DNA from 4 places in the Clostridium perfringens genome. Region 4 is predicted to be linked to each of the others. Evidence: riboswitches for the same ligand, from Rfam matches in the RefSeq annotation. Region 4 holds a riboswitch; each other region holds the start of a gene.

Region 1 (6,381 bases), 1.3 Mb from region 4:
ACAATAATTTAAATCAACAAGTAATTGATAAAATGACTAAAGTTTGTATCTGCAGAGCAATCTCAAGAGCAAAGATAAAGGAAGCTATCAAAAATGGTGCACACACAGTAGAAGCAGTAGCTGAAAAAACTGGTGCAACTAAAGGTTCTTGCAAAGGTTGCAGATGTAGAGACAAAATTGAAGAATTAATTGAAGACAACCAATAATTCTTTTAAGCAAAACTTATTTACTGTTTTAATTTTGTATCTCCCTAAAAGAGTACCCTTGGGTACTCTTTTTTACTTTTACATAATATTTATTTTGTATTGAAAATTAAAAAAATAAAAAAGCCTGTATCAAATTTAAAATTATTTTGATACAGGCTCTTTTTATTTAAATTTCAAATTCATTTAATTGTAAATTTTTAGACCAACTACTATAGTTTCTAGGATATCCTTGATTTGTAAGTGTTCCTACATAATAAAACTTCTTTAAATCAAAGCAGTTATTTTTAACAACTTTAAATCCTTTTAAAAGGTAATGTAATCTGCTTTCATACACCTTTCTAATATCTTTAGACGTTGGCTCTCCCCAAGCAAATATTATGTGAGAACTATTTATTAGACTTTCAAATATTATTAAGTCATTTTTTAAGTATTCTCCATTCTCAATAAATCCATCATTTCCACATAGGAATAGCTCGCCTTTGGTATTATAAACTTCTTCTAGCACATCCTTGCTATATTCAATAACAGGAAATAGGAATACAAAACTTATTTCTTTTATTATTCCAAGTTCATCCTCATTATTCATTAAATATTTTATAGCCTTATTTAACTCTTTTTTTAAATCTTCAGCATTATGTGATTTTGGAGCCCTAGTAATAACTAATATATTACTTTCTCCTTCTTCATTAATAGTAAAAGTAACCTTAAAGCCTCTTCCACTTTCATGATCTAATAAAATATTTATATTATTTTGATTTTTACAATACTTTTGCATAAGCGCTCCCCTTTTTACCAACTCTCGTTCCTTAGACTCAATATATTAGTATTAAGTATATTCTAACTTTAGTTTAGTATATAATCGAATCTTTAGAAATTCTACAAATTTATATAAATTTAATTTATTCACCTAAATAATATCTTATCTAAGAAAATAAATTTTATTTATTCTTTTTGTTTTCTTCTATTTGTGCTGCTAACTCATTAAGATATTCCCATCTCTCATATTTAAAGGCTAATTCTTCTTCAACTTTCGCTTTTTCTTCCATTAGTTCTTGAAGTCTACCATACTCTGATGCATGTTTTGCCATTAAAGAATCTAATTCTTCTATTTTTTCTTCAAGAGTCATTATTTCTTCATCTATAGTTTCAAATTCTCTTTGTTCTTTAAATGAGAATTTTAATACTTTGCCCTTGTTTTTATTTTTATCCACAGATGGCTCTTTTTTATTTTTATCCACAGCCACTTCTTTTTCTTTATTGTTAACAACCTCTTCTTCTTTGCTTAGAAGATAATCCCCATAGTTTCCAGTATAAATATCTATTTTTCCATTTCCCTTATAAGAAAATATCTTATTACAAATTCTATCTAGGAAATATCTATCATGGGATACAGTTATGACAACTCCACCAAAGTCATCTAAATAATCTTCTAATCTATTTAAAGTTTCAATATCTAAATCATTTGTAGGCTCATCTAGTAAAAGCACATTAGGGGCTTCCATTAGAACTCTTAAAAGGTGAAGTCTTCTTCTTTCTCCTCCAGATAACATACCTATCATTGTCCACTGAAGTGTTCCATCAAATAAAAACTTTTCACACATTTGTGATGCTGTTATTCTTTCACCTGTGGCAGTTTGTAAATACTCTCCTGCTTCTTTTATGTAATCTATAGCTCTCATCTCTGGATGCATATGTGTATCTTCCTGTGAGAAGCAAGCTATTTTTACAGTTTCACCTTTTATTATTTCTCCACTATCTGGTGCTACTTTTCCTTCAATCATTCCCATAAGTGTTGATTTACCAATTCCATTAGGTCCTACAATACCTATTCTATCACTTCTTAGTACTATATAGTTAAAATCATCAACAATCTTTTTATCACCAAAACTTTTATTTAGGTGTTCTATCTCTATTATTTTCTTTCCTAATCTTGTTCCCATAACAGAGATTTCTATATTTTCATTTTCAATAAATCCTTCTTGATTTACTAATTCATCAAATCTTTGAAGTCTAGCTTTCTGCTTAGTAGTTCTAGCCTTTGCACCTCTTCTTACCCAAGCTAATTCTTTTCTCATAAGATTTTGTCTTTTTTCCTCACTGGCTTTTTCTATGGCTATTCTCTCCATCTTCTTTTCTAAGAAAACAGAATAGTTTCCATCATAGCTAAATAATCTACCTCTATCTAATTCTAATATTCTGTTTGTTACTCTATCTAGGAAGTATCTATCATGAGTAATCATTAAAAGAGCGCCTTTTCTACTATTTAAGTATTCTTCTAACCAACTTATAGTTTCATTATCTAAATGGTTAGTAGGCTCATCTAGTATTAATAATTCACAAGGAGTTATTAAGGCAGCTGCAAGCATTATTCTCTTCTTTTGTCCTCCAGAAAGATTTCCTACTTTTTCTTCAAAATTAGTTATTCCAAGCTTAGTTAAAACATTCTTTGCTTCACTTTCCATATCCCAAAGATTTAAAGCATCTATTTTTCCTTGAAGCTTTATTAATCTTTCAGAATCACTATCTTTAACTTCACCCTTATCTATTTTTTCAAGTAACTCTTCGTATTCTCTTAATATTCTCATTTCCTCTGAGTTACCCTTAAAAACTTGCTCTAAAACAGTAGCATTATCATCATAATCTGGTGTTTGAGCAAGATACTCTATTCTTACTCTATTTCCCTTTGTTACTGTTCCTTCGTCTGGTTCTTCAACTCCAGCAACTATTTTTAAGAAAGAAGATTTTCCAGTTCCGTTAACTCCTATAAGACCAATCTTCTCTCCTTCATTTATTCCTAAAGATACATTATTAGCTAAAATTTTTTCTGAATAGCTCTTACTTATATTTTCAAGAGTTATTAAATTCATCGATTATCCATCCTTTTCAAAACAAATCTTATTTTCATTATAATATAAACTCAAGTTTCTTCCAAAACTAAAATAAGAGCTGCATCAAATAATCTAATTTAATTATGATGCAACTCCTTATTAAAATTTTCTATATATTATTTATAGGCTTCATTCTTTTAGCTAACATTTTTATTGGCATTATTGTTATCACTATAGCTGTTAATAAACTTTCAACTCCTGCACTACTTGTATTATAAATTATTGAATAGATCCATAAATTCATTCCTGGAGGAGCATATTGACCAAAGAAAATCACTCCTGATATTATGCTTACAAAAGTACTTATACTACCAGCCATAAGTGAGCCAAAGAATATTTTATATTTCTTATCTATTTCAAATGATCCCGCTAGTCCTAAAGCCATATTTGACAGTATGTAATCAAGTAAAAATTGTACTGGGTGTACTATAAAAGCTCCGTTTAATATTTTCAAAAGCCCAAATATCAATCCTCCTGTAACTCCAACAGTTCTTCCATATACTAATGATAAAAGCATTATTGGAAGCATAGAAAAGAAAGTTATTCCACCACCTTGAGGATATCTAACTAAAGGTATCATATAAAGCACATAAGAAATAGCTACACTTAGTCCAATCATGATAATTTCTCTTGTTGTAATTTTATGTTTTCTTAAATCTAATATGTATAAACCTAATATTAAAATTCCAATTAAAGCTACTAAATAAACACTCATTATTTTTCACCTTCATCATACGCCATATTCCAAAAATCAAGTTCGTACAAACTAGCTCTTTTAAATATATCTATTAATCTTTTTTGTTTTTCTTCAGATAAGTTTGAACATTTTTTATCTACGTAAGCTAACCACTCATCTGTAAACTTATCAAATCCATCAGAAGCATACTCATCAATCCAAGGTTTAAAGAAATTCCCCTGTAATTTGTTAGAGTATTTTTTTGAAATATATTTTCCTATATAGCTATAACTCCATGTACATGGTAAAGTTGCAATAGCAATCTCATCTAAATCTCCGGTTAACGCTATTGCTTGCATATAGCTTGTATAACTTATAGTAGTACTCTTATATTCTCTTTTCTCTGCTTCTAATTCTGATATACCAAATCCTTTTAAATATTCTATATGTACCGCTGTTTCATCCTCCATAGTTCCCTTTGTTGAATTATAAAAGAATTTCATTTCTTCCATAGTTTTAGCTTTAACTACTCCAGCACAAAAAACTTTAGCATATTCTTTTAAATAAAGGTAATCCTGAACTAAATATTCTCTAAATTTATTCTTATCAAGAGTTCCTTCTCCAATTTCCTTTATAAATGGGTGATCTAAATACTTCTCCCATATAGGCATTGCTTCTTTTAATAATTTTTCTGTAAATCTCATATTCTATATCTCCTTTAATCTTATGATTAAACCTAATAGCCCAAATAAGAATTACCTCAAAGTTTTATAAAACTCTAACTAAAAACTTCATACAATTTTTAGTTTATAATCATAGCCTGTTATAATATGTCTAATAAAAAAATAAAAGCTACATCCATGTAGGATGTAGCTTAATTTATAAAAAGTCATAATAATCTAACCATATAAAATACTATTATAAAACTTTCTACAGGCTTTCCTACGCTGGTATTATCCAGATCAGGTTTAAGGGTTAATAACGAAATGTTATCTCTCAGCCAAAGGCACCCCTAGCTATAAAGTCTATAATTATTATATATATTTTTCCTAATAAATTCTAGTTATATTTTAAATTAAGTATCTATTTTAGATGTGTATTGATTTTTACCCATAAATTTTTTATAGTTTAAAACCTCATATAAAAATTATTCCAATAATCTCTATTTTGCATCATCATTTCTCTAAGCTCTTCGTCATTACCATACTCATCATACCACTTTTCTAAAATTTCATAGGCAATGCCATGATATAATAAACTTCCTATAACAAAGGGCTTAGCTGGTACATCACTTAGAGACATTATGGTTACACCTGTTCCTATGGTTCCATATATAATAGCTCTCTCTGGAGTAACAAAAGATTTCGCCTTCTTTTTAAAGTCAGTATCTCTTATGTATTTCTTTAATCTTTTAGGTGTAGGAATAACTATAGCTTTTATCATTTTTTTCAATCCTTAAAATTACTCTTATTAGAAATATATATTAAATATTATCTTATTATTCTAAAGTACCAATTTATTTTTCTTAAATGCATTTTAAACCTATTGGAAAGCCTAGAATATGTTATAATCTTATAAGAATTATTTTGGAAGGAGCTATTTAAATGGCGAGTAAGTTTTATTTACACAAAGGTAAAAACAAAAAAGCTGAACAAGGCAGACCTTGGATATATATTGATGAAATAAACGAATATGATGGAGATTATGAAAACGGAGATATAGTTGAAGTTTACAATCATAAAGGTTATTTCTTAGGAAAAGGCTATATAAATGACAGAAGTAAAATAACTATAAGAATAATGACTAAAGATATAGATGAAGAAATAGATGAGGATTTCTTCAAGAGAAGATTTAAAACTGCATGGGAATATAGAAAGAAAGTTATAGATACATCTTCATGTAGATTCATCTTTGGAGAGGCTGATTTCCTTCCTGGTTTAACAGTTGATAAATTTGAAGATTATTATGTAATTCAAATATCAACTCTTGGAATGGATAAATATAGAGACCTAATAGTTAAAATTCTAGTTGAGGAATACGGTGCTAAAGGTGTCTATGAAAGAAGTGATATAAAAACTAGAGAAATAGAAGGTTTAGAGCAAAGAAAAGGCTTCTTAACTGAACCATTTGATACAGATATACAAATAGTTGAAAATGGAGTTAAATACATAGTTGACTTAGAAAATGGTCAAAAAACTGGTTTCTTCTTAGATCAAAAAGAAAACAGAGCTGCAATGCATAGAATATGTAAAGGTATGGATGTTTTAGATTGCTTCACTCATACTGGCTCTTTTGCTTTAAATGCCGGTATAGCAGGTGCTAAATCAGTTTTAGGAATAGATGTATCTCAACACGCTGTAGACTGTGCTACTAGAAACGCTGAACTTAATAACCTTCAAGATAGGGTTAAATTTGAAAAGCATAATGCCTTTGATGTATTAGGAGATTGGTCAAGAGAAGGAAAACAATTTGGTGTTGTTATTTTAGATCCACCAGCTTTCACAAAATCAAGAAATACTGTTAAGCAAGCAATAAGAGGATATAAAGAAATAAATCTTAGAGGAATAAAAATGGTTAAAGAAGGTGGTTACTTCGCTACATGCTCTTGTTC
Region 2 (6,381 bases), 250 kb from region 4:
GATAACTTTAAGAGGATTAATATCTAAAGGGAAAATTGATGAGGCTGAGGATATGCTTTTTAAAGAGGCAGAGAAAAATCCTTCTATGGAAATATATGAAATAGGAGAGAAAATGTATAGCTTATTAGCTAATAAAAGTGAAGAAGAACTTAAAAAATATAATTTCTCCAAAGAGGAAATTGATTTAGGTTTAGAAGATTTAAAGAGATTAATAGATAAACATAGCTTATAGTCTACTGTATATAGCAATAAATCAAAATAAGGGGAGATAGTTATGAGAAGTTTAAATAAAGAAGTTTTTCTTAAGAAATATCCTCATGTAGAAGAATATATAGAGAAAAATAAAATTGAATTTGAAGATTTACAAAGGATATATAAGGATTTTGTAAAGTTTGAGGGTTCTTATTATAATCAAGCTGATTTTATAGCCAATATACTTCGTTCTAATGAAAATGTTCATTCTGTTAAATCAAGGATAAAAAATCCAGATAGATTAATAGAAAAAATAATTAGAAAAACAGAAGATAGAAAAGAAAAGTATGGTGAAGATTTTTATTTTAATGAAGATAACTATAAAAATGAAATAACTGACTTAATAGGAATAAGGGTTTTACATATATTTAAGGATCAATGGAAGGATATACATGATTTCATAATAAAGACTTGGAATGTAATTGAAATAACAGCAAATATAAGAGATGGAGATGATAGAAGTATTTTTGATAATCTAGGTATTGAAGTTATATCAAGACAATCAGGATATAGATCAGTTCATTATTTAGTTGAACTAAACTTTACCCAAGATAGTACAACAATAGCTGAGATACAAGTAAGGACTATTTTTGAGGAGGGGTATGGAGAAATTGATCATAGACTAAGATATTCCCATCAAGAGATACCAGAGATCTTAAAATCTAATCTTTTACTTTTTAATAGAATTGTAGGAAGTGCAGATGAAATGGCTTCCTTAATAAATATGCTAAATAATAATTTAGATGATAAAGACAATTATTATGAAACTAAATTAAAAGAAAAGGATGAAGAAATAAGAAAATTAAAAGAAGAAATTGAAAAGTTAAAATAATTTAAATGGGCTACATTTATGTATCTTATAAATAAAACTCATAAACATTTACTGAAATTATTAATGAATTTTATTTTTAAGATTTAATGTAGCTCTTAATTTTTAGAAAATATAATGTTAATAAAATATTAACTAAATGTGAATAGAAATAAAATAAATAAGGGGTTTTAATAAATTTTGGGATAATTTAAGAAAATTCAAACTTTGATTTTATAATCTTTAGGTAGTAAAATGAACATAGTTCACTGTGAGTTTTATTAATGGTATTTAAAGAAATAATATTAATAAAAGTCACACTTAGAATAAGTAAAAACTTACGAAAGGGTGATAATAATGAAGAAAAAATCAGTTGGAATTACCATGGCTGTCTTCTTGTTAGGAATCTTCATGGGAGCTATTGACTCTGGTATAGTTTCACCAGCAAGAGATATAATAGCTGATGGATTAAAAGTTTCACAAAATGCTAGTGTTTGGGTTGTAACAATATACACCTTAGCATATGCAGTATCAATGCCTCTTATGGGAAAACTTTCTGATAAGTATGGTAGAAAAAAAGTTTACATGGTTTCAATAACTCTATTTGGACTAGGTTCTTTACTATGTGGGGTATCAGATTACGTAAATAGTTATACATTCTTATTATTCTCAAGAGTTATAGAAGCAATAGGTGGCGGAGGTATAATGCCAATAGCTACAGCGTACATAGGAACATCATTCCCAGTTGAAAAAAGAGGTTCAGCTTTAGGGATGATTGGAGGAGTATATGGAATAGCAACAGTTGTAGGACCAACCTTAGGTTCAGGAATACTTTCTATTTTTGGAGATAAAAACTGGGGATTTTTATTCTTAGTAAATGTTCCAATCAGTATAATAATATTACTTATGGCAACTAAATTAGAAGAAAATACTTCTGCACAAGGAATTAAGAAATTAGATGTTTGTGGTTCAGGAGTATTAACAATATTAATTTTATCTTTAATGTATGGAGCTACAAACTTAAAATTCTATGATTTTGCTAATTCAATAAAATCACTAGATGTTTGGCCATATCTTTTAATATTTATAATATCAATTCCAATATTAGTTTGGGTGGAAAAGAAAGCAGAAGATCCAGTAATAAACTTATCTTACTTTACTAATAAGGAAATAGCTATAACTTTAATATTAAGCTTTGTTGTAGGTTGTGGATTAATGGCAACAGTATTTATTCCTCAATTTAGTGAAAATATATTAAGAACACCAATGGGTAGTGGTGGATATATAGTTACAATATTTGCAATATTTGTAGGTATAGCAGCACCTTTAGGTGGAAAATTCATAGATAAAATAGGAGTTAAAAAAGTACTATTAATAGGTATGTCTTTAGTTATCATAGGAAATCTTTATCAAGGATATGTAACAACTAAACATCCAGGTATGGTTAACTTAATAATAGGTTTAGCTATTATGGGATTTGGTTTAGGATTCTCTATGGGAACACCAATAAATTACTTAATGCTTAGTTTAGTACCAGATAATGAGGCTACAGTTGGACAATCAGCAGTATCATTAATTAAATCCATAGGTATTGCAGTATCACCAAATATTCTTATTAACTTTATATCAGATGCAGGTAGAAGAGTACCAGAAGCATTACAAAAAGTTATGCCACATGTAGATGGAATGTCTAATATAATGTCAAATAGTGGTGGAGCTTCAAATGTTGCTAATTCAATGGGAAATGCCAGCGTTACTAATATATTTAGTCTTATAAAAGGAATGGTACAATCACAATTTGCAGCTTTAGGAGACAAATTTGCAAATAATCCTCATATGAATATTGATATGATTGAAAAATCATATATGCAAAGTTTAGATGGAGCTAAAGATGCAATAGAAACTGCATTCCAACAAACTATGAATACAGGATATACTAAATTATTCTTAACATGTGCTATTATAGCTTTAATAGGATTAATATTAACAGCTATGTTAAATAATAATTTAATAACAATGAAAAATAGAAGATTAGAAAAGAAGGAAAAAACTAATTGATAAAAAATGTTTTTTGAGTTATGATAAATAAAAACAAATAATTTTAAGATATTGCTAGGGGTGCTGTAAAAGGCTGAGAGGGATAATAAGTCCTAACTCTAATAACCTGATTTGGTTAATACCAGCGTAGGGAAGTATATTTTAAGTTGTGATTTTTCATATTAGAAAATATTATTATGATTAATTAGAGAATATATTTTTAAAAGGTTTAGCAATATTGCTAAACCTTTTTTTGTTGGTATAAAAGTCTTAAGAATATAGAAAAGAGGTGAAGGTATGATTGTTAATGGTAAGAAAGTAGAAAAAGGTGAACTTAATACAGTTTATGATTTACTAAAAAGTTTAAATGTAAATAGTAAGAGAGTTGTTGTAGAACTAAACAAAGAGATAGTTAATTCCTGTAATTATAATGAAATCTTACTTAATCATGAAGATGTAATTGAGATTATTGCCTTTGTTGGTGGAGGATGATTAAGAAGTATTTAAGAAGTCTAAACAATAAAAGGTGAGTGAAAATAAAAGAGAAAAAAGATAAGAGGGACCTTTATGAATATAAAGATTAATGAAAAGTGGAGAGAGGTAAAAGAAAATTGCACAGTATATTCTTTAAAAAATAAAGAATTTCCTGATTCTCATGTTATAGTTTTAAATGGATTTCCACTTGTAGAAGATAAGAAACTTAAGGATGGAGATAGGATTGTCTTTATAAAAAAGGGAATTATGCCTAATAAAGAGGAGTTAGAAGAACTAATGGTATCTAGGCATACACCAGGTATTCATGAAAAACTAAAAAGAATTAAGGTTTTAATAGCTGGATGTGGAGGCCTTGGATCTAATATTGCTATTTCCTTAGGAAGAATAGGGGTTGGAAGTATAAGCTTAGTAGACTTTGATATAGTAGAACCTTCTAATTTAAATAGGCAACAGTATTATATTGAGGATATTGGAGAATTTAAAGTAACTGCTTTAAAAAGAAACTTAATTAGAATAAATCCTTTTATAAAAATAGAAGCTTTAAATCTTAAGCTTTCTGAAGATAATATGGGTATTTTACAAGGCGCTGACATAATAATAGAAGCCTTTGATAATCCAGATTATAAAGCCTTATTAGCTAATTATGTTCTAGGTAATATGAAGGACAAATTTTTGATTTCCTCTTCAGGAATGGCTGGTTTTTATGATTCAAATTTAATAAAAACAAAGCAAATAACAGATAATTTTTATATTTGTGGAGATTTGGTAAATGAAGCTAAGGAAGGCTGTGGATTAATGGCTCCTAGAGTGGCTATATGTGCAAATCACATGGCTAATTTAGTTATAGATATAGCTGTTAACAAAATAGAATTTTAAAAATAAATAATAGTAAAAATAGAGTGGATTTTAAGTGCTTTTTAGACAGAGTTTATATATAAAAAATAAAATACTAGTCTAAAATATGAAGAAATAAGAAGAGTAGTGAGTAGAAAAGGGGAATTTTTTATGGACAAGTTAATAATAGGTGGAGTAGAGATAAAAAATAGACTTTTTGTTGGAAGTGGTAAATATCCTTCAAATGAAATAATAAAGGATATTTTAGAGGGAAGTGGCTCTCAAGTTATAACTTTAGCCTTAAGAAGGGTAGATTTAGATAATAAGGAAGAGGATATTCTTCAAAATATACCTAAGGATGTAATACTACTTCCTAATACTTCTGGGGCAACTAATGCAGAGGAGGCTATTAGAATAGCAAGGATAGCAAGAGCTATGGGATGTGGAAACTGGATAAAGATAGAAGTTATATCAGATTCTAAGTATTTGCTTCCAGATAATGAAGAAACCATAAAGGCAACTAAGGTATTAGCTGATGAAGGATTTATTGTCCTTCCTTATATGTGTCCAGATCTTTATGCAGGAAGAAGATTAATAGAAGCTGGAGCGGCAGCTGTAATGCCACTTGGTGCACCAATAGGAAGTAATAGAGGGTTAAAGACTAAAGAATTGATTCAAATAATGATAGATGAATTAGATATTCCTATTATAGTTGACGCAGGTATAGGAAAGCCATCACAGGCTATGGAAGCTATGGAAATGGGAGCTGCAGCTTGTTTAGTTAATACTGCCATAGCATCCTCAGAAGATCCTATAAATATGGCTAGAGCTTTTAAAATGGCAGTAGAAGGTGGCAGATTAGCTTATGAAGCTAAAATGGGAAGAGAATCAAAGTTTGGAAATGCTTCATCTCCACTTACTGGATTTTTAGATTAGGAGATGATTTAATTGAGTTTTTATGATGTAGTAGAAAAATATAGAGGTTTTGATTTTTATGGATATTTTGATTCTGTAAAAAAGGAAGATGTATTAAGAAGTATTTATGAAAGAAAGAAGAGACCAGAGGATTTACTTAATTTAATATCTCCTATGGGAGAAGAGGTTTTAGAAGAAATGGCTCAAGAAGCAAGAAATCTCTCTTTAAAATATTTTGGAAGAACAATATTACTTTATACACCTATGTATATATCAAATTATTGTGTAAATAAGTGTTCATATTGTGGGTATAATGTAGAAAATAAAATATGTAGGAAAAAATTAAATCAAGAAGAAATAGAAAAAGAGGGGGAAGCTATTTCAAAGGATGGATTTAAACATATTCTAATATTAACAGGGGAAAGTGAATATCATACTCCAGTAGAGTATATAGAAGAGAGCATTAAAACTTTGAAAGAGAAATTTCCTTCAATAACCATTGAAATATATCCAATGACAGAAGAGGAATATAAAAAGGTGGTAGAAGCAGGTGCAGAAGGGCTTACTGTATATCAAGAGACCTATGATGAAAAAGTATATGATAGGGTTCATGTGGCTGGTCCAAAGAAAAATTATAAATTCAGATTAGAAGCTCCAGAGAGAGGAGCAGAAGCTGGAATGAGAAGCATAAGTATAGGAGCCTTATTAGGATTAGCTGATTTTAGAATAGATGCCTTCTTTACAGCAATGCATGGAAAATATTTAAGAGATAAGTATCCTCATATAGATATAAGTTATTCAGTTCCAAGAATAAGACCCTGTGAAGGAGGGCTTAAAAAGTTAAATGAAGTTGAGGATAGGGAACTAGTTCAAATACTTTTAGCCTATAGACTATTTGATCCTCAAGGAGGAATAAATATATCTACTAGAGAAGGAAAGGATTTTAGAAGAAATTTAATTCCTTTAGGAGTAAGTAAAATTAGTGCTGGAGTTTCAACTGAGGTTGGAGGCCATTCTTTAAAAGAAAAAGGTACAAGCCA
Region 3 (6,381 bases), 1.0 Mb from region 4:
AAGGAATATATAGTCCAGTAGCTCAAAATGAAAGACATGTTAGAGTATTAACTGATTATTTAAAGAAAAATAAAATGATAAAAAAATACCCTATATATTCTTGTGTAGTAATTGCAAACTCTAAAAGTGTAATAAATAAGTATAAAGCACCAAAGGAAATAAAATCACAAATTATAAAATATGATCAATTAACATCTTTTATAAAAGAGAAATTAAACTATCATAAGATAAAGCAAGATTTTAAGGTTTTAGATAAAGTAGAATATTCAATAGGTAAATTTTTATTAGAAAATAATAAACCTATAGAGTTTGATTATTATAAAAAATACTCCTTAAGTGAAGAGGATTTTATAAAAAAAGAGTCAGAAGTGTACAGTGAAGAAAAATCAAACAATGATAATTTTAATGATGAGGTTTTATTTAATAGAGATAATAAATCTTATGAAGGTAAAATATTAAGTAATAAAAATAAAGAAGAACTGAGGAGAAAACTTAAACAATTAAGAATAAATTTTGCAATAAAAGAAAAACTTCCTCCTTATTGCATTTTTAATGATGAGACTCTAAATGATCTTTTAGATAAAATGCCAAAGAATAAAGAAGAGCTTATGAAAGTTAAGGGATTGGCTAAGGTGAAGGTCAATAAATATGGGGAAGAAATATTAGGAGTTTTAAATTAAAATGGAATTTTTAAAGAAGCATGAGTTATGGTTATTAATAATTAATGTTATTTTGTTTCTTGCAATAACTTCAGTACAGTCTCAAATAAATAAAATAATATTTTTTATAATATTTCTTTTGAATAATATTCTTATTTATTTAGTACAAAAAAATAATTCAAATAAATAGGTTTCATGTTAATGGGTTAAAAGAAAAATTTTAGTCGTTTTTACTTAGTCTTTTATATGTTATAATTGGATAATATTCAATATAATAAGGGGGAGTAAGTATGCCTTTTACCCTAGCGCATCCAGCAGCTGTGGTTTTTTTAAAGAATAAAAAGTTTAATTTTACAGCTTTAATTTTAGGGAGTATGGCTCCAGATTTTATATATTTTCTTAATTTTAGACCTTATGGAAATTTAGGACACCAAATATTAGGCTTTTTTATATTAAATTTGCCTTTATGTATTTTATTAGCGTATATTTTTCATAACTTTATAAAATCTCCACTTATAAGTCATTTGCCGAGACCTTTAGATAACTGGTATGGTTACTTAAGAACAGAACAATTTGGCTTGCATTCATGGAAAGAAGTAATTGTTTTCATATATTCGGCTTTATTAGGAATGATTACCCATGTTTTGTGGGATGGATTTACTCATAAAACTGGATTCTTTGTGCGTCATATCACTTGGCTTAGACAAAAAATTATACTATTTGGTGGAGAAGAAATTTATATATATAAGTTAGTTCAACATACAAGTACTGTTATTGGAATAATTATAGTGTTATTTTTCTTATATAAACTTAGGGATAGTAATACTAGAATTTTGTGGGGACATAAAAGTTTTAAGGATAAGTTTATATATGATTTAATAGTTATAATAACTGCAATAATAGTTTTAGTTTTAAGTTACATAATATTTAAATACTTAAGTATTCCTTATGGGATTGGAAATTTTGTAGTTTCAAGTATAAATGGAATTTTTATTGGAATTTTAATTGCTTCCTTTAAAAAATAATTTGTAAAAAGATATATTTTTATTAGTTTATTCTTTAGGTTTAGACTAAAAATAAGGAATAGTATTATCTCCATAGATTAGGTGGATTTAAAGTCTAAATGATATATTAATTTTAATTGTAAAGTTCACTTACTATTCTTTAAAATGGTATAATATAGCTATTAAGGATGAATTGAAAGGGAAGAAACTATGGATAGAATGCTTTTATTACAAAATATATTGGAAGCATTAGTGTTTGTTATATCAACAATTCTATTTGCTGTTTTATATGGATTAATTGATAAAAAAATAAGGTTAACTGATAAAATGTTTGGAGCTTTTAAAATAGAGCCTAAGTGGGAATGGATTATCCACATAGTTATAGCTTTAATTTTAATTGTGTTAGTTCATTATTTTGGAGTTTATATATTTAAGATATGGAACTTAGCAACTGTATTTATAACAGGTGCTATTGCTGGAATTTGTATATATAACATGAATAGAAATAATTTTTAAAAATAATTTTAAATAAGTAAAAAGTAACAGGTTAGAGAGATTAAACCTGTTATTTTTTTATAGAAAATTAAGTTTTTCTATAAAAAAATTCTTAATAAAAGTAATAAGTTGTAAATGTAAGAATAAAGAAAATATATTAACAAAATGTTAATAATACAACTTTCAATTAAGAATATGGATGATTTACACATTTGTTAATAGGGGGATTTTAAAATATAATTTTTACTAAAGATGGAGGTGAATTTTATGGCGGGAGAACAAAGAGTGAGAGATGTATATATTCAATATGATAAAAATGGAGAAACACCTAAATATGAAACACCATTAGCCGCAGGAGCAGACCTTTTTGCAGCAGAGGATATGGTTATAAGACCTTTTGAAAAGGTTGCAATTCCACTAGGGTTAAAGTTTGCAATTCCTGATAATATGGAGCTTCAAATTAGGGCTAGAAGTGGACTTTCTTTAAGAACAAACTTAAAAATTTCAAACTCAATAGGAACTATTGATGCTGATTCAGTTAGTGATATATCAGTAATTTTAGAAAATAATTATAATATAGCCAATCTTCCTTATGAGATAGCTAATGATATAAGTATATTAGATGATTTAAAAAATAATTATACTGAAGTAAGATTAAGCGACTATTTAGAATCTAAAGGACATGATATAAGTTCTTATGAGGATGAAGGAAAAAAAGCTTATAAAAAGTTATTAAAAACATATATTTATTTAGATAAGAACGGAAATCCATATGGAACTATATACATAAAAAAAGGAAATAGAATTGCTCAGATGGTTTTAGCAAAATATTATAAAGCTAATTTTATAAAAACAGATGATGTTTCTAAACTTAAAAGTGTAAATAGAGGCGGTGGATTTTGTCATACAGGCTTTTAAAATTCCATTGTTTTGTAGAGAAAACTTAAATTATAATATATAAATCGGAATAGTTAGGAAAGTTTTAGAATGAGATAGGAACTTATTCTAAAGCTTTTTTAATTTCTACTTATATTTTACTTGGTTTTAATTTAGTATATTTTTTATATTTAGCTTAAATAATTATTAAGTATATTATTACTTATTTTTATAAATTTACTTGAAATTGAAAAAAATTGATAGTATAATTTAAAAAAAGTGAATATTTAATCGTAAGTGCTAGGGGTGCATTTTATATGCTGAGAGGATAATATCTATCTAACCCTTAAAACCTGATGTAGTTAGTACTACCGTAGGGAAGCATAAACTGTTGTTTATTTATATTTATACTTTAAAAAGTTATAAATGTATCTATATAAGTGTTTATTAAGCTTGCCTTATGGCAAGCTTTTATTTTTTATAAAAAAATAGGATCCTATATTAATTTAACTGCGCAGTTAAAAAATTAAAATAAGGAGAACTAATATGAATTATACAACTCAAATGGATGCTGCTAAAAAAGGAATAATAACAAAGGAAATGCAAGTAGTTTCAGAAAAAGAAGGAATTAATATTGAAACTTTAATGAATTTAATGGCTGAAGGAAAAATTGTAATACCAGCTAATAAAAATCATAAAAGTATAAGTGCAGAAGGTGTTGGACAAGGGTTAAGAACTAAAATAAATGTTAACCTAGGAATTTCAAAGGACTGTGCCAATATAGAATTAGAGTTAGAAAAAGTTAAAAAAGCAATAGATATGAATGCAGAATCTATAATGGATTTAAGTAATTATGGTAAAACTTATGATTTTAGAAAAAGACTTGTAGAAGTTTCTACGGCTATGATAGGAACTGTACCAATGTATGATGTAGTAGGTTTCTATGATAAAGAGCTTAAAGATATAACTGTTGATGAATTTTTTGAAGTTGTAGAAAAACATGCAAAGGATGGAGTTGACTTTGTTACTATACATGCTGGATTAAATAGAGAAACAATTGAAACTTTTAGAAGAAATAAAAGACTTACTAATATAGTTTCTAGAGGAGGATCTCTTCTTTTTGCATGGATGGAATTAAATAATAGAGAAAATCCTTTCTATGAATATTTTGATAGATTATTAGATATATGTGAAAAGTATGATTTAACTTTAAGTTTAGGGGATGCTTGTAGACCAGGTTCAATAGCTGATGCAACTGATGCTGTACAAATCAAAGAATTAATTACTCTTGGAGAGCTAACAAAAAGAGCTTGGGAAAGAAATGTACAAGTAATAATAGAGGGTCCAGGGCATATGGCAATGAATGAAATAGAAGCTAATGTTTTATTAGAGAAAAAATTATGCCATGGAGCACCATTTTATGTTTTAGGACCAATAGTAACTGATATTGCACCAGGATATGATCATATAACAAGTGCTATAGGAGGGGCTATGGCAGCTTCTTATGGAGCAGATTTTCTTTGTTATGTAACACCAGCAGAACATTTAAGACTTCCTAATTTAGAGGATGTAAGGGAAGGAATAGTTGCCACAAAGATAGCGGCTCATGCAGCTGACATAGCAAAAGGAATTTCTGGGGCAAGGGACATAGATAATAAAATGAGTGATGCTAGGAAAAGACTAGATTGGGACGAGATGTTTTCTTTAGCTATAGATAGTGAAAAAGCCATTAGATATAGAAAAGAATCTACTCCTGAACATAAAGATAGTTGTACAATGTGTGGAAAAATGTGCTCTATAAGAAATATGAATAAGATTCTAGAAGGAAAGGATATAAATCTTTTAAGAGAAGACTAAAAATATTAGAGATATATTAAAAAATATTATTCGAGACTTTTAATATATCTCTATTTTTATTCTTAAATACGAACTTTAATTAATAAAAACAATATAAATACGTCTAAAATCATCTAAAAAACGAATTTTTAAATAATTTTAAATATTGACAATACGTATTTAAGGTGGTAATGTTTAATTAACGAATGATTAATTTTTAATCATTAATAATGTTCGTGTTTTGAATGGGGGATTAAAATGTCTGGTATTAGAATGGTATTTGTAGAAAAAAAAGCTGGTTTTAATGTAGAAAGTCAGATATTACTTAAGGATTTTAAAGATAATTTAGGGATTGAAGCTTTGGAGGATGTAAGAGTTTTAAATAAATACATATTAGGAGATATGGAAGAAGAACAGTATGTAAGAACTGTAAATACTATTTTGTCAGAAGCTCCAGTAGATAGAGTATATGAGGAAAATTTTGAAATAGGACAAGATGAAATAGCTTTTGGTGTTGAATATTTACCAGGACAGTATGATCAAAGAGCTGATTCAGCTTCAGAGTGTATAATGCTTCTTACTGAGGAGGAAAAAGTTCCTGTTAAATCATCAAAAGTACTTATTTTAAAAGGGAATTTAAATCAGGAAGAGATAAATAAAATAAAATCTTATTACATTAATCCTGTTGATTCAAGGGAAGTTAGTCCACTTTCAAAAGTCTTAGAAGAAAACTTAGAGGAACCTAATGAGGTTGAGATTTTAAATGGCTTTTTAGGTTTAAATGAAGAGGGACTTAAAAATTTCCATAGAGAAAAATCTTTAGCTATGAGTTTAGAAGATTTAAAACTAATAAGAGATTATTTTAAATCAGAGGATAGAAATCCAACAATAACTGAGATTAAGGTTATTGATACTTATTGGTCAGATCATTGTAGACACACAACTTTTGAAACAATAATAAAAGATGTTTATATAGAAGAGGGCAAGTATTCTGAACCTATTAAAAAGGCTTATGAAGATTATAAAAATTCAAGAGCCTATGTTTATGGGGAGAACTTAAATAATAAAGAAGTTAAGTTAATGGATTTAGCCACAATAGCCATGAAGGAGCTAAGAAAAAGAGGAAAACTTGATGATTTAGATGTTTCAGAAGAAATAAATGCTTGTTCTATAAATATAGAAATAGAAACAGATAAGGGAACTGAAGAATATCTTTTAATGTTTAAAAATGAGACACACAATCACCCAACAGAAATAGAGCCTTTTGGAGGAGCAGCCACTTGTTTAGGGGGAGCTATTAGGGATCCCCTTTCAGGAAGAAGTTATGTTTATCAAGCTATGAGGGTTACAGGATCAGCAGATCCAACAGTTGAAATTTGTGAAACTTTAAAGGGCAAATTACCTCAAAGAAAAATAACTTTAGGAGCTGCTCATGGATATAGCTCATATGGAAATCAAATAGGCCTTGCAACTGGACAAGTATCAGAAATTTATCATCCAAATTATGCGGC
Region 4 (6,381 bases):
TGCAGTATCTTCAAAAGATATTGAAATAATGAAGGAGTTACCTAATATATCTAAGCTAATGAAAGAAGGGTCACTTATAAAAAATGTAGAAACAATATATCCTTCTTTGACATATCCAGCTCATGTATCCATTATTACTGGGAAATATCCAGTTAATCATGGAATAACAAATAATATAGTATTAAATTTTAAGGATGAAAATCCAAATTGGAACTGGTACGGAAATAAAATAAAGGGAGAAACTCTTTTTGGACTAGCTAAGAAAAATGGTCTTACAACGGCTTCAGTGGTTTGGCCAGTTACAGGAAAAATGAAAATAGATTATAATATGCCAGAAATATTTGAGACAAAACCTTGGCATAATCAAATAATCATGTCTGCTTTAGCTGGAAGTAAAGTTTATCAATTTAGTATGAATAAAAAGTTTGGGTCTCTTAGAAAAGGTACAAAGGAGCCTTATTTAGATAACTTTGTTACAGCATGTGCTAAAGAGACAATAAAAAAATATAAGCCTAATTTAACTATGGTTCATCTAATAGATGTAGATTCTCATAGACATGATTATGGATATGAAAGTTTAGAAGCCTTAGAAGCTTTAAAAAGACATGACATTAGAGTAGGAGAGATAATACAGTGTTTAAAAGAGTCAGGAATATATGAAAACACGACATTGATTTTACTAGGAGATCATAGTGCAATAGACACTAATAAGGTAATAAGGCTTAATAGTGCCTTTAGGGAAGAAGGATTAATAGAATTAAAGGATGGAAAGCTTAAAAGCTTTAAAGCAATAGCTAGGGAATGTGGAGGCTCATGTTATATTTATTTAGATAATAAAAATAAAGAAGATGAGAAGAAATGTTTAGAAGTTTTAGAAAAGCTTAAGGAAGAAGGAGCTTTAGAATACATATTAAATAAGGAAGAGGCCATAAAAGCTGGAGCTAATGATCAATGTGATTTTATGGTAGAAGCTACTAGAGGATATTATTTTTCAAATGAATATGAAGGAAAAGTTATTGAGGAAACTAAAGATATAAAAAATAAACATACTTACAAAGCAGTTCATGGATATTCACCTAGAAAAAAAGATTATGGAACATTCTTTTTAGCTTTTGGAAGAGGAATAAAATCAGGTGTTGTTTTAGAGGAAGGTAAGCTTATAAATCATGGACCAACCTTAGGAAGAATATTAGGTTTTAATTTTCAAAATGCAGATGGAATAGTTGAAGAGAGGATATTGAATATATAATAATTTTCTATGATTTTGAATAAAATAATTAATTGAATAAAATTGTTGAAATTGTCGCAAAATTATGATATTTTAAAATAGTAGAAAAAATATTGCCAAAAATTATTTCATAATGTAGATATGTAATTAATTAAAAGAACGCTTAAAATAGCGTTTTTTTGCTTTTAATAATAATTCTAGAAAAAAGCTCTATAATAAAAGTTGATTCTGAGCATACTAAATATATAATTTAAGTTTTATAAAAAGATAATAGTTATCTTTTTATAGATATAGCTAAGATGTATTTAGTTTTTAATATATTGATAAAATAAAAATTAGTTAAAATATAGATTAATGTTAATATTTTAAATAGGTAAATTAAGAATAATTTGTTAAAATAATTAACAAAAGTGATATAATTATCTTTAGTAAAATTTATTTTATATATGGAGGACTAAAGATGAAAATACTAAAATGGCTTTTAATATTTATTCCTATAAGTATTATAGGTGAATTTATGCATTTTTCTCCAACTCTTATGTTTATATTATCTGCTTTGGCAATAGTTCCTTTAGCAGGTCTTATGGGAGAGGCAACAGAGGAAATATCATTTTATACTGGGCCAAAATTAGGTGGTTTTTTAAATGCTACTTTTGGGAATGCTACAGAACTTATAATTTCATTTTTTGCATTAAAAGATGGTTTGTTTGATGTAGTTAAAGCTTCTATTGCAGGTTCAGTAATAGGGAATATATTATTAGTGCTAGGTGCTAGTATGTTAGCAGGAGGATTAAAATATAAAACACAAAGTTTCAATAAAAAAGTGATGGAAACTAGTTCAAGTATGTTGTTATTTGCTGTTATTGGATTAACAATTCCTGCTATATTTATGCATACAATAAAGCCAGAATTTTTAAACACAAAATATGAAAGTTTAAGTGTAATAGTTGCTGTAGTAATGTTTGCTATATACATATTAAGTTTAATATTCTCATTTTTCACTCATAAGGATATATATGCAGTGGAACAAGATGAGGAAGATGGAGAAGCTAAATGGTCATTGAAAAAGGCCATAACAGTGCTTGTTGTAGCTACAGTAATAATTGCCATAGAGAGTGAATTTTTAGTTGGGGCAGTAGAACCAATGACAGAGACTCTTGGGTTAAGTAAGCTTTTTGTAGGTATAATATTAATTCCTATAATAGGTAATGCTGCAGAACACAGCACAGCAATAATAATGGCAATGAAAAATAAAATGGATGTTTCAGTGGAAATAGCTATAGGATCAAGTCTTCAAGTTATTTTATTTGTGGCTCCAGTATTAATATTTTTAAGTCTTATATTTAAGCCTATGAGTATAATATTTAATGCTTTTGAATTAGTAGCTTTAATAGTTTCAGTACTTATAGCTAATAGAATTGTTAATGATGGAGAATCAAATTGGCTTGAAGGGGTACAACTTTTAGCTGTTTACATAATAATAGCAGCTATGTTTATGATCGTTTAAATTAAAAGATTAATTAAATAAAACAGGTGAATTTTAAAAAGTACTTATAATATAAGATATAATTTCAAAAATTAAGAGGTTGCATATATAATTAATAATAAAAATTATGTATATGCAACCTATTAATTTTTTAAATTATAAAAATAAATTTTTAAGATTTTCTATAAGAAGTTTATTATCTTCAGGTTTTAAGACACAAACCCTAAAGAAATATTCATTTAAACCTTCAAAAGAAGAACAGTTTCTTATTATCAATCCTTTTTCTAAAAGTTTATTATAAAGTTCAGTAGCAGTGAATTTTTTAGATCTAATTTTACAAAGTATAAAGTTACTGTAACTTTCATATACCTTTAAGTCCTTTATTGAACTTAATTCTCTAAATAAATAATCTCTTTCTTCTTTTAACTTAGAGGTATTTGAAAGAATATACTCTTTATCCTTAAACATAATTTCTCCCATTGTTGTAGCAAAGATATTTATATTCCACAAATCAAGTTTTTCAACCATTGACTTTTTAATTTCTTTATTAGAAATAAGTCCATAACCTAATCTTATACCTGGAGTTGAGAAAAATTTAGAAGTTCCTCTAATTACAAATAGATTATTAAATATATCTACTAGTGGAGTAGAGGAGTAAATTTCAGGCTCTGTAAACTCAACATAAGTTTCATCAACCATGAATATTGATGAAGTATTTTTTAGTAATAAAGAAATTTCATCCTTTGAAAAGGCGAATCCAGTAGGATTATTAGGATTACAAATTATAACTAAATCAAACTTTGAAGAGTTTATGCTATCTATTAATTTGTTAACATCTATTTTAAAGTTATCTTCTTCTTTGGAAAAAAACTTAGTTATTTCACAATTTATCTTTTCAAGTTCACTTTCATATTCTGAATAAGATGGAGAAAGTAATAAAGCTTTTTTAGGGTTTATAACACTTATAAAAGAGGATATTAATTCTGTAGCTCCGCTACCAACTATAATATTTTCTTTTTTGCAATGACAATATTGAGAGATTGACTCCTTTAAATCTTTATATTTAGGATCTGGGTATATAGAAACCATATCAATATTATTTAAAATTGCATCTTTAGCTTTTTTAGATGCTCCAAAGGGATTTATATTTGAACTAAAATCTTTAATATCTTTTTTATTTATACCTAATTCATTTGATAAATCAAATAAATTAGCACCATGATTAATACTCATAAGTACCTCCTAAGTTTATATAACTTTTTATCTCTTATCTATAGTATAATTCTTTAATTAAAAAATAAAAAGGTCTAGATTTTAATGAAATCTAGACCTTACTTTATTTTAAGATGCGTATTTGCTTGTTACGCTTTTAGAACTTATAGCTTTAATAAGTCTATTAACAGGTAAAATACCTAAAAGTACTACACATATTAAGCCATCAGCACCTATTAAAGAACCATTTACTAAAAATGAATATAGAATTGGAGACATTCCTTCAGGAGCAAAGGATCCGAAGAAAACAACTCCTGAAATAAAGTGAGCCAAAAATTTTAAAAATATTGCTACTACAGCTCCTGAAATTCTATGATTTTTAAAGAATCCTGCTACCCCTAATGCCATATATGGTATAGGATAATCAAATAATACTTGTACAGGATGAAGGATATATGGATCTATAAATAAGGAAATTATACCAAATAAAAATCCAGTAAGCATTCCAACTAATGGACCATAAGCATAAGCAATAAGTATTATAGGAATCATACTGCCTAAAGTTATTCCTCCACCTTGAGGAAATTTATATATCTTTAGCATGTTTAATACAGCAGTAAGTGCTAAAGCAATTCCTATTGTTGTAAGCATTTTTGCATCAAATTTGATGTCTTTAGCCTTTATAAGTAAAACTAATATTATTAGGACTCCTATTAAAGTGAGAATTGTTAGTGGATTAGTTACAATCTCCTTAAAATTTCCTCCTAAATTAATTGATGAAAAACTTTGAATAAAATCATTTATTATTTGTGAAAATGACATCATAGTTTTTACCCCCTCCTTAAACTTTAAGTGTGCTTAGAGAGTCTAAAGAATGTAAATAAAAAACCGAATCTAAATATAGATCCGGTTTAAATACAGCCCTAAACGCTTCCCTACGCTGGAATTAACCAGATCAGGTGTTGAGGGTTAATGATAAAATAATCATCTCTCAGCCTAAAGGCACCCCTAGCACATGAAATAATTCTAAGTATATTTTATATGCAAATGACAATTAGGTCAAGTAATATTAATTATTAAATAAAAATTTTTATCAAAACTTACAATGTTTAAATTTAACCTATACCACCATATATTATTCCAAGAATTATTACTAGTATAGTAACTAAGATAAAAATGTATTTCCCTAAAGGAATAAACCATTTTCCAAGTTTTTTATGAGCTCCCTTATTTACTTCTATTAATACATTTTCGCCACCAATAATATAGTAGAATACAACAGCTACCAATAAAGCACAAAGTGGAGAAATTATTATTGTAATAAGATTTGAGAAGTTATCAAAGATTCCCATATTTAATGATAAAGGTATTCCACATAAAAAACAAAGGACTGATATTATAATTGAAGTTTTTATTCTATTTGACTTAAAGTGAGCCATGAAAGCTTCAACAGGCCCCTCTAACATATTTACAGAGGATGAAATAGCAGCAAATATTACACTAAGAAAAAATAATGTACTTAGTAAGGCACCAAAATTCATACCTTGAAATATTTTTGGTAAAGTTATAAATAATAAAGATGGCCCAGATGAAGGATTTAATCCATATGCAAAAACTGCTGGCATAATCATAAAAGATGCTAAAAGGGCAGCTAAAGTATCAAATATGGCAGTTTGTATTGCAGATGATGGAATATCAAATTTATCATTTATATAACTACCATAAACAACCATACCGCATCCATTAAGGGAAACTGTGAAAAATGCTTGGCCAAGAGCCATTACCCAAGTATCTATTTTAAATAAGTTTTCCCATCTTGGAACTAATAGATATTTGACTCCTTCAAAAGATCCTGGTAAAGTTAGAGATCTTATGATTAAAATTATAAAAATTAAAAGAAGTAGTGGCATCACTATTTTGTTTAATTTTTCTATACCACGGTCTATTCCTAAAGAAACTATTATTAAAGTTAATATTATTGCTAGGGCAAACCAAAAGATTGTATTAGGTGTGCCAGCAAAATTACTAAAGTAAGTAGTGGTGTCAATAGTATTAATAGATCCAGTTAAACTTAAGAAAAAGTATTTAAGAATCCAACCTATTACTATAGAGTAGAATATAAAAACTCCTGTTAATCCTATAGGAGGGAGCATACCAAAGAATTTTCCTCCCTTTAATGATTTACTTTTAAAAGATTCAACTATACCAGTATATGAACCTGCTTTAAACTTTCTACCAAAGGAAAATTCAGTTATAAGACCTGTAGTTCCAAGTATAAAAACAAATAAAAAGTAGGGTATTAAGAAAGCAGCACCTCCATATTGACCAAGTCTGTAGGAAAATAACCATATGTTACCAAGGCCTAAAGCAGCGCCAACACAGGATATTACAAATCCAAACTTTCCAGTAAAATTTTCTCGTTCTTTCATTTAAAATACCTCCTAGATTTTTATAT

What was found. Region 4 has a riboswitch for thiamine pyrophosphate ahead of thiT (energy-coupled thiamine transporter ThiT). Riboswitches for the same ligand answer to the same signal wherever they lie in the genome.
Region 1: it holds a riboswitch for thiamine pyrophosphate, as region 4 does, so the genes downstream of both, tenA (thiaminase II) here and thiT (energy-coupled thiamine transporter ThiT) in region 4, are expected to answer to the same signal.
Region 2: it holds a riboswitch for thiamine pyrophosphate, as region 4 does, so the genes downstream of both, thiS (sulfur carrier protein ThiS) here and thiT (energy-coupled thiamine transporter ThiT) in region 4, are expected to answer to the same signal.
Region 3: it holds a riboswitch for thiamine pyrophosphate, as region 4 does, so the genes downstream of both, thiC (phosphomethylpyrimidine synthase ThiC) here and thiT (energy-coupled thiamine transporter ThiT) in region 4, are expected to answer to the same signal.

The regions. Positions count from the first base shown of each region.
Region 1 covers NZ_CP065681.1:436,909-443,289, reverse strand. Annotated here, with positions in the region: gene I6G60_RS02285 ((2Fe-2S)-binding protein) at 1-206, shown strand, start outside; gene I6G60_RS02280 (DUF1643 domain-containing protein) at 373-981, opposite strand; gene I6G60_RS02275 (ABC-F family ATP-binding cassette domain-containing protein) at 1,145-3,073, opposite strand; gene thiT (energy-coupled thiamine transporter ThiT) at 3,204-3,809, opposite strand; gene tenA (thiaminase II) at 3,809-4,474, opposite strand; TPP riboswitch at 4,693-4,794, opposite strand; gene I6G60_RS02260 (hypothetical protein) at 4,899-5,213, opposite strand; gene I6G60_RS02255 (class I SAM-dependent rRNA methyltransferase) at 5,375-6,381, shown strand, end outside.
Region 2 covers NZ_CP065681.1:1,486,506-1,492,886, forward strand. Annotated here, with positions in the region: gene I6G60_RS07320 (DUF6483 family protein) at 1-232, shown strand, start outside; gene I6G60_RS07325 (RelA/SpoT domain-containing protein) at 275-1,084, shown strand; gene I6G60_RS07330 (MFS transporter) at 1,418-3,118, shown strand; TPP riboswitch at 3,165-3,268, shown strand; gene thiS (sulfur carrier protein ThiS) at 3,395-3,589, shown strand; gene thiF (sulfur carrier protein ThiS adenylyltransferase ThiF) at 3,665-4,468, shown strand; gene I6G60_RS07345 (thiazole synthase) at 4,598-5,362, shown strand; gene thiH (2-iminoacetate synthase ThiH) at 5,375-6,381, shown strand, end outside.
Region 3 covers NZ_CP065681.1:2,777,607-2,783,987, reverse strand. Annotated here, with positions in the region: gene I6G60_RS13030 (NERD domain-containing protein) at 1-680, shown strand, start outside; gene I6G60_RS13025 (DUF4184 family protein) at 950-1,684, shown strand; gene I6G60_RS13020 (hypothetical protein) at 1,874-2,179, shown strand; gene I6G60_RS13015 (dUTP diphosphatase) at 2,426-3,076, shown strand; TPP riboswitch at 3,327-3,431, shown strand; gene thiC (phosphomethylpyrimidine synthase ThiC) at 3,581-4,891, shown strand; gene I6G60_RS13005 (phosphoribosylformylglycinamidine synthase) at 5,129-6,381, shown strand, end outside.
Region 4 covers NZ_CP065681.1:1,738,758-1,745,138, forward strand. Annotated here, with positions in the region: gene I6G60_RS08470 (alkaline phosphatase family protein) at 1-1,249, shown strand, start outside; gene cax (calcium/proton exchanger) at 1,689-2,735, shown strand; gene I6G60_RS08480 (pyridoxal phosphate-dependent aminotransferase) at 2,871-3,947, opposite strand; gene thiT (energy-coupled thiamine transporter ThiT) at 4,056-4,751, opposite strand; TPP riboswitch at 4,842-4,946, opposite strand; gene I6G60_RS08490 (sodium-dependent transporter) at 5,042-6,355, opposite strand.